Regions from separate parts of the Rhizobium sp. NXC24 genome, predicted to be linked through region 2. Evidence: riboswitches for the same ligand, from Rfam matches in the RefSeq annotation. Region 2 holds a riboswitch; the other holds the start of a gene.
What was found. A riboswitch is a leader RNA that binds a small molecule or an ion and turns the genes downstream of it on or off. The one in region 2 is predicted to bind FMN.

Region 1 (3,403 bases), on a different replicon from region 2:
CCTCGCTGTCGGGCGCCCACACGGGCGATGTTTCCGCGGACATGCTGGCCGATCTTGGAGCGACCTTTGTGATCCTCGGCCATTCGGAGCGTCGGGCAAACCATGGTGAGACCAGCGCTCTCGTCGCCGCAAAAGCGGCGGCGGCTTACCGCGCCGGACTGACGGCCATCGTCTGCGTCGGCGAGACCGACGATGAGAGGACCGGCGGCATGACGCTTGCGGTCGTCGAAAGCCAGCTTTCGGCGTCAGTTCCGGACAGTGCTTGCGCTGCCAACACCGTTATCGCCTACGAGCCGGTATGGGCGATTGGAACCGGCCGCGTTCCGACGGAGGCCGAGATCGCCGAAGTTCACGCCGCCCTGCGCGGGGCCCTGATCAAGCGATTTGGCGCGGAGGGCAGCGAGATACGGCTCCTTTACGGTGGTTCTGTGAAGCCATCGAATGCGGCGTCGCTATTTGCCATTGCCGGTGTCGACGGCGCGCTTATCGGGGGAGCCTCGCTGAAGGCAGCGGATTTTGCAGCGATACTTTGCGCAGTTCCTTAAAGGCGAGATCGATCGCTTGTCGGGCCTCAGGCAGGCGCCTTAAAAATTGACTTTGATAAGCGCCGTTCGCGAGGAAGTACGGCGATTGACCGGGAGACATCCGAATGAACCGCTTCGAAAACAAGACCATCGTCATCACTGGAGCCAGCCGGGGTATTGGTGCCGCCATCGCACGGCGCTTTGCGAAAGAGGGCGCAAATCTCGTGGTTTCCGCCAATGAGGAGTCGGTGCACTCCGTCGCCGAAGAGATCAAGAAGGATGGCGGCAAAGCGATCTCTTTCGTCGGCGACGTCACGGATAAGGCAAGCGTGAAGGTCCTTTACGATGCTGCGGAAGATGCCTTCGGTACTGTCGATGTCTCGATCCAGAATGCCGGCGTCATTACAATCGCGCGGATTGAAGACATGACCGAAGGCGAGTGGGACAAGGTCATGGCGGTCAACACCAAGGGTGTCTTCCTGTGCGCGCAGGAAGCGATCCTGCGTATGCGCAAGCATGGTCGCGGCGGGCGCATCATCAACACCGCATCGGGGCAGGCACGAGACGGCTTTATTTACACGCCGCACTATGCCGCCTCGAAGATGGGCGTGGTCGGGATCACGCAGAGCCTCGCAAAGGAAGTCGCCATCGAAAACATAACCGTCAATGCCTTCTGCCCCGGCATCATCGAGACCGACATGTGGACCTATAATGATCAGGCCTGGGGTAAGCTCCTCGGCAATTACGGTCCGGGCGAATTGATGAAGGAGTGGGTCGCAGGCATTCCGATGAAGCGCGCCGGTTCCGGCGAAGACGTCGCCGGCCTCGTCACCTTTCTCGCGAGCGATGATGCGGCCTACATCACAGGTCAGACGATCAATGTGGATGGCGGTCTCATCATGTCCTGAGTTCCGTCAGGCATGAGAAAACAATCTGTTCACCGGTTGTGTCGCAGAAAAGACAGTGAGAGGAAAACTGCCCTCTTGCGGGAGGCCATATCGATCGCCTATCTTATCAGCGTTCTCAGGGCGGGGTGAAACTCCCCACCGGCGGTATCGAGGAAACTCGGAGCCCGCGAGCGCCTCTGCAAATCGTGGAGGGTCAGCAGACCCGGTGAGAGGCCGGGGCCGACGGTTAAAGTCCGGATGGAAGAGAGCAATCGTGCGAACGCCACCGGTGTCGTGGCGTGTCCGCAGGCTTGTTCGCCCAAGGGATAAACAGTGACTTCGAAAGAAGTCTTGGATGCTGCGAAGGCAGCTAACCCTTGAAAGGCAAAGTGCATGGCAATTTCTAAAATCGAAGATGCAATCGCGGCGATTTCACGCGGCGAGATCGTTGTTGTTGTTGATGATCAGGATCGAGAAAACGAGGGCGACCTTGTGATTGCGTCCGATGCCGTAACGCCTGCGGCAATTACCTTCATGATGAATTATGCGCGCGGACTGATCTGCGTGGCGATGGAGGGTGAAAGGCTGGATGAGCTCGATATTCCCCTCATGGTTCCGCGCAATACCGAGGTTCTGAAGACCGCCTTCACGGTGTCCGTGGACTACATTCCCGAAACGACGACAGGGATTTCTGCAGCCGATCGCGCGACGACGGTTCGTGCCCTTGTTACGCGGGGCACGCAGCCTGATGATTTTGCCCGCCCTGGGCATATTTTTCCGCTGCGCGCTCACCCGGCTGGCGTGCTTGGACGTCCCGGCCATACGGAAGCAGCCGTCGATCTCGCAAAGCTTGCCGGACGCTCCGGATCTGGCGTGATTTGCGAAGTCGCCAATGACGACGGCACCATGGCTCGCCTCCCGGACCTTGAGAAGTTTGCCAAGCGGCACGGTTTGCTGCTGGTGACGATCGAAGATCTGATCGCCTACCTGACTGATCAGCGCGATCTGGCGACACCGGAAATGTCGGCCGCCTAATCGTTCAAACTAGATGCCAACATGGCGCGTTCTGTTGCAAAAGATTGTTGTGTGTCTGCGATTGGCGGAGGCACCTTTCTAGACAAGAGCTCTCGCAATCCGCTCGCAACAATCGCGCCTTTGCTTTCGCTAAAGATCGGTGTCCGGCCTCTCTTCCATCTCTTCATCGGCAATGGAACTGACCAGCGCCACGACGCGGCTGCGGACACGCGGCGGAAGCAGCAAAACGTCCTCGATGAGGCGACGGCCTTCCGCGGTGGAGATGTAGGCAATGCGGTCATCGACCTCAGTCACGATTTGCGGGTCCGCTGCGCCTTCGGGATCTGGAAGGCCTTCGAAGAATTTGGCGACAGGCACCCTCAGCCGTTTGGCGACCTCGTAGAGCATGGAGGCACTGACGCGGTTCCTGCCGTTTTCGTATTTCTGCACCTGCTGGAAACTGACGCCAATGCCGGCGCCAAGGTCGCCGAGCGATACATTCGATTGTATTCGGCGGATACGGATCTGTTGTCCGACATGCAGATCGACGGGATGCGCGGACTGGATTTCAATGTTCGGCTGCTTGCTTTGCTGTCTTCTCGCCGATCGGACTTGTGCGGCGGCTGTACGACGATTCATGATCGACACCCCGAATGGAGAGTTTCATGCGGTACGCCCCCGCTGAAAACTCGCTCAACCCACTGATCGGGGAGTGCAAACCGTGCTAGACGGCCCTATGGCCTTTAGCTCCGAGGAACCTGGACATACGCCACAGGCTCCCCGACCGCAAGGTCAAGGAGTGTGGTGCCGTACCGGCCGACACCAACCGCTAGCAGGGGTTTGCAGCCCCAAGGCAGCGCGTACTGCCTCGCAGAAAAAGATAGTGGAATTCGATTAGCTGCGCAACCGAATTCTCTACAAGATTCAATGGCTTCACCTTGGAAACACGCGGTACTTCGCAGAGCAGCAGATCCGCGC
Region 2 (3,403 bases):
CGGCGGCAACAGCAATGCGCCGGTGCAGGATCGCTCTCCGCAGGACTATATCGATGCCTTCGCAGCCGCCGGCTTCGATGTTTCCGTTCGGCGTTTCGGCTATAGCGGCTTCGTCAGCGGATCGAAGGATCGCAAATATTATCCGAGCATTCTCGACGCGCTGAGCTATCCTGCTGAATACAAGCTCCTGTTCCGGCTCGAAAAGCGCATCTGATATGGAAACGATCGATCGCAAGAGCGGCAGTGCTCTCTGGCATCAGATCGGCGAAATCCTGGCGGCGGATATCGCCACCGGGACCTTTGCTCCGGGCGCCAAATTGCCGACCGAACCTGAACTCATGCAACGTTTCGGTGTTAGCCGTTTCACTGTCCGCCAGGCGCTCGGCCATTTGGAGCAGCGGGGATTGGTGCGCGCGGAGCAGGGGCGAGGGACCTTCGTTCACAGAGGGGCTCTCGACTATAGGCTCTCGAAGAAGACGCGGTTCTCCCAGAATTTGATCGAGCAAGGTTTCGAGCCTGGCGGCGAATTATTGATCCACGAGGTCGTCCCGGCATCCGAGCTTGTCGCGGCGCGGCTGAGGCTTGCGCTTGGCGCGCCGGTCATCCATCGCCGCGGTGTCATGACGGCGGATGGAGTGCCCGTCGAACTTGGCGACACCTACTATCCGGCTGACCGATTTCCGGATTTCGACAAGGCGAGGCTGCAATATCAGACCATTACCGCAGCACTCGCGAGCTACGGCGTCCACGACTATGTGCGCCTATCGACCGAGATTGAGGCGCGCATGCCGAATGCCGAGGAGGCGCGGTTGTTGCGGCAGCCGAAGTCAACACCGGTATTGGTCGTTCTCAAAGTGGATGTCGATAACGATGGTGCGCCCATTACCTATTCCGAGACTTTATGGTCGGCGGAGCGGGTGACCTTCAACGTCGATTTGGGATGAACGGCCTATCGATGGGACAGAATATTCACGATCTTGCCGAAGGGATCGCGGACGTAGAAACGCCGGACTCCCCAGGGTTCGTCGTTCAGATCGTAGACGATGTCGAGCTGCATCGACCGGGCGCGCTGATAGACCTGATCGACATCGTCGACCTCAATCGAAAGATCGGGCACGGTCGCGCCTGAGCCGCCTTCGCTGGCTATGCTGATCTGCGGCACAGTCTGCGCCTTCGAGGCAAAGGTGATGATCCAGCCGTGGTCCATAACGATATCCAAGCCGAGCAGGTCGCCATAGAAGGCGCGAGCGCTGGCGGGATCGGCCGCATGCAGATTGGGGACAATTCGCAGGACGGTCATGCGATGCTCCTTGCCGGAGGAATGGAGGCGGGCCTTTGCCGCCTCCACCATCTTAACTCAGACAGTCACCGATGGCAGCAGCTTGGCGCGTTCGCTGAGGATCTGCCGGCAGGCATTTGCCACTTCCTGACCCTTGATGACGAAATGCTGCTTGAAGAAATGAATATGCGCTTCCGTCTCCTGGAAATGATGCGGCGTCAGCACGGTCGAAAGAATCGGAACGCCGGTATCCAATTGCACGCGCATCATTGCATCGAGAACGGTGTCGGCAACGAAGTCGTGGCGATAGATGCCGCCGTCGACGACGAAAGCGGTCGCGATGATGGCGCTATAGCGGCCGTTGCGGGCGAGCGTCTGCGCATGCAACGGGATTTCCAGGGCGCCGGGTACATCGAAAATGTCGATGGGGGAGGCGCCTTCGGTCTTCTGCCATTCGGCGATGAAGGCATCGACGCACTGATCGACGATATCGGCATGCCAGCGTGCCCGGATCAACGCTATGCGGCCCGGCTGCGTAGAAATGGAAATGGTCATGAACTCTGCCTTTCAAGGGTTTAACTCAATATCCCTTGGGCGAACACGCAAGGCCGCAGAAGCCCCTTGCGCGAAGGAGCCGTCGACCCGGCTTGCTCTCTTCCATCCGGACTATACCGTCGGCTCCGGCCTCTCACCGGATCTGCTGACCCTTCCAGCGAACCGGAAGGCGCTCGCGGGCTCGGAGATCAGCCTCCATACCGCCGGTGGGGAATTGCACCCCGCCCTGAGAACGCCTGGACTATAATTGCGGTGCAACAGAAATCAAAGAAAAACGCCGGGCGATTTGCCCGGCGCGTGCGAAAAATCTGTCCAATTGCGCTGCTTATCAATCCTGGATGACCAGCAGATCGGAGGAGGCGAAGCGTAGCGTGACTTTCTCGCCGACGCTCGGAGGCATCATTCCGGGGCTGTTGAACATGTCGAAGGAAATGGTGTTGCCGCCGACATTCATGCGCGTGCGGATGACCGAACCCAGGAAGTGGGCCGAGGAGACTTCGCCGGTCAGAGCAGTGTCGCCCTTCGCCGATTCTGCCAGCGAGCCGGCTTCTGGGCGCAGCGCCAGCGATACGGTGTCGCCGGGCTTGTAGGCGGTGACCGACTGCTTCAGTGTCACACCCTGATCGCCGATCATGATGCGGTTGCTGTCCGGATCGACGACCTTGCCTTCGATGAGGTTCAGCGTGCCGACGAAGGAGGCGACGAAGCGGGTGGCCGGCGTGTTGTAGATTTCGAAGGGCGTGCCGATCTGGTCGGCGCGGCCGGCGTTCATGACGACGATGCGATCGGAGATCGACAGAGCTTCTTCCTGGTCATGCGTCACGAAAACGGTGGTGATGCCGAGCTGCTGCTGGATGGCGCGAATTTCTTCACGCAGCGATACGCGGATCTTGGCATCAAGCGCCGAGAGCGGTTCGTCGAGCAGGAGGACCTGCGGCTTCACGGCGATGGCGCGGGCGAGCGCCACGCGCTGCTGCTGGCCGCCGGACATTTGGAACGGATAACGACCGGCAAGATGATCAAGCTTGATCAGGCCGAGCATTTCCTTGACGCGCTTGTCGATGTCAGGCTTGGCAACGCCGGCGACCTTGAGGCCGAAGGCGACGTTGTCATGCACGGTCATGTTCGGAAACAGTGCGTAAGCCTGGAACACCATGCCGATGTTGCGCTGGTTCGGCTTCAGGGGACGCTGATCTTTGCCGTTGATCGTCAGCATGCCGGCGGTCGGCGTTTCGAAACCGGCGATCATGCGCAGAACGGTCGTCTTGCCGCAGCCGGACGGTCCGAGGAAGGAGACGAATTCTCCTTTCTCGATATGCATGGTGAAGTCATGAACGACCTTGGTTTCGCCGAAGGACTTCTTGATGTTGGTAAGTTCGAGAAAAGCCATGGTGTGAAGCCTCACGCCTTAATCGGAGCGGATCTGGAGAAACGGGAAACGAGCTGGAGAAGGCCCATGCTGAGCCAGGTCACAGCGAGTGCGATGATCGCCAGCGCCGAAGACTGATAGGCCTGATTGGCGCCGACGAGCTGCATATAGGGGCCGAAGGCCGGACGATTGAGCAGCGA

Region 1: linked by a shared signal. The riboswitch ahead of ribB (3,4-dihydroxy-2-butanone-4-phosphate synthase) and the one ahead of NXC24_RS12640 (6,7-dimethyl-8-ribityllumazine synthase) in region 2 are both predicted to bind FMN.

The regions. Positions count from the first base shown of each region.
Region 1 is NZ_CP024314.1:515,500-518,902, reverse strand. Features, by position in the region: gene tpiA (triose-phosphate isomerase) at 1-545, shown strand, start outside; gene NXC24_RS26435 (glucose 1-dehydrogenase) at 650-1,432, shown strand; FMN riboswitch at 1,540-1,685, shown strand; gene ribB (3,4-dihydroxy-2-butanone-4-phosphate synthase) at 1,805-2,446, shown strand; gene NXC24_RS26425 (helix-turn-helix transcriptional regulator) at 2,576-3,064, opposite strand.
Region 2 is NZ_CP024311.1:2,569,374-2,572,776, reverse strand. Features, by position in the region: gene NXC24_RS12655 (methyltransferase domain-containing protein) at 1-214, shown strand, start outside; gene phnF (phosphonate metabolism transcriptional regulator PhnF) at 216-944, shown strand; gene NXC24_RS12645 (VOC family protein) at 950-1,300, opposite strand; gene NXC24_RS12640 (6,7-dimethyl-8-ribityllumazine synthase) at 1,358-1,834, opposite strand; FMN riboswitch at 1,925-2,072, opposite strand; gene NXC24_RS12635 (ABC transporter ATP-binding protein) at 2,163-3,224, opposite strand; gene NXC24_RS12630 (ABC transporter permease) at 3,236-3,403, opposite strand, start outside.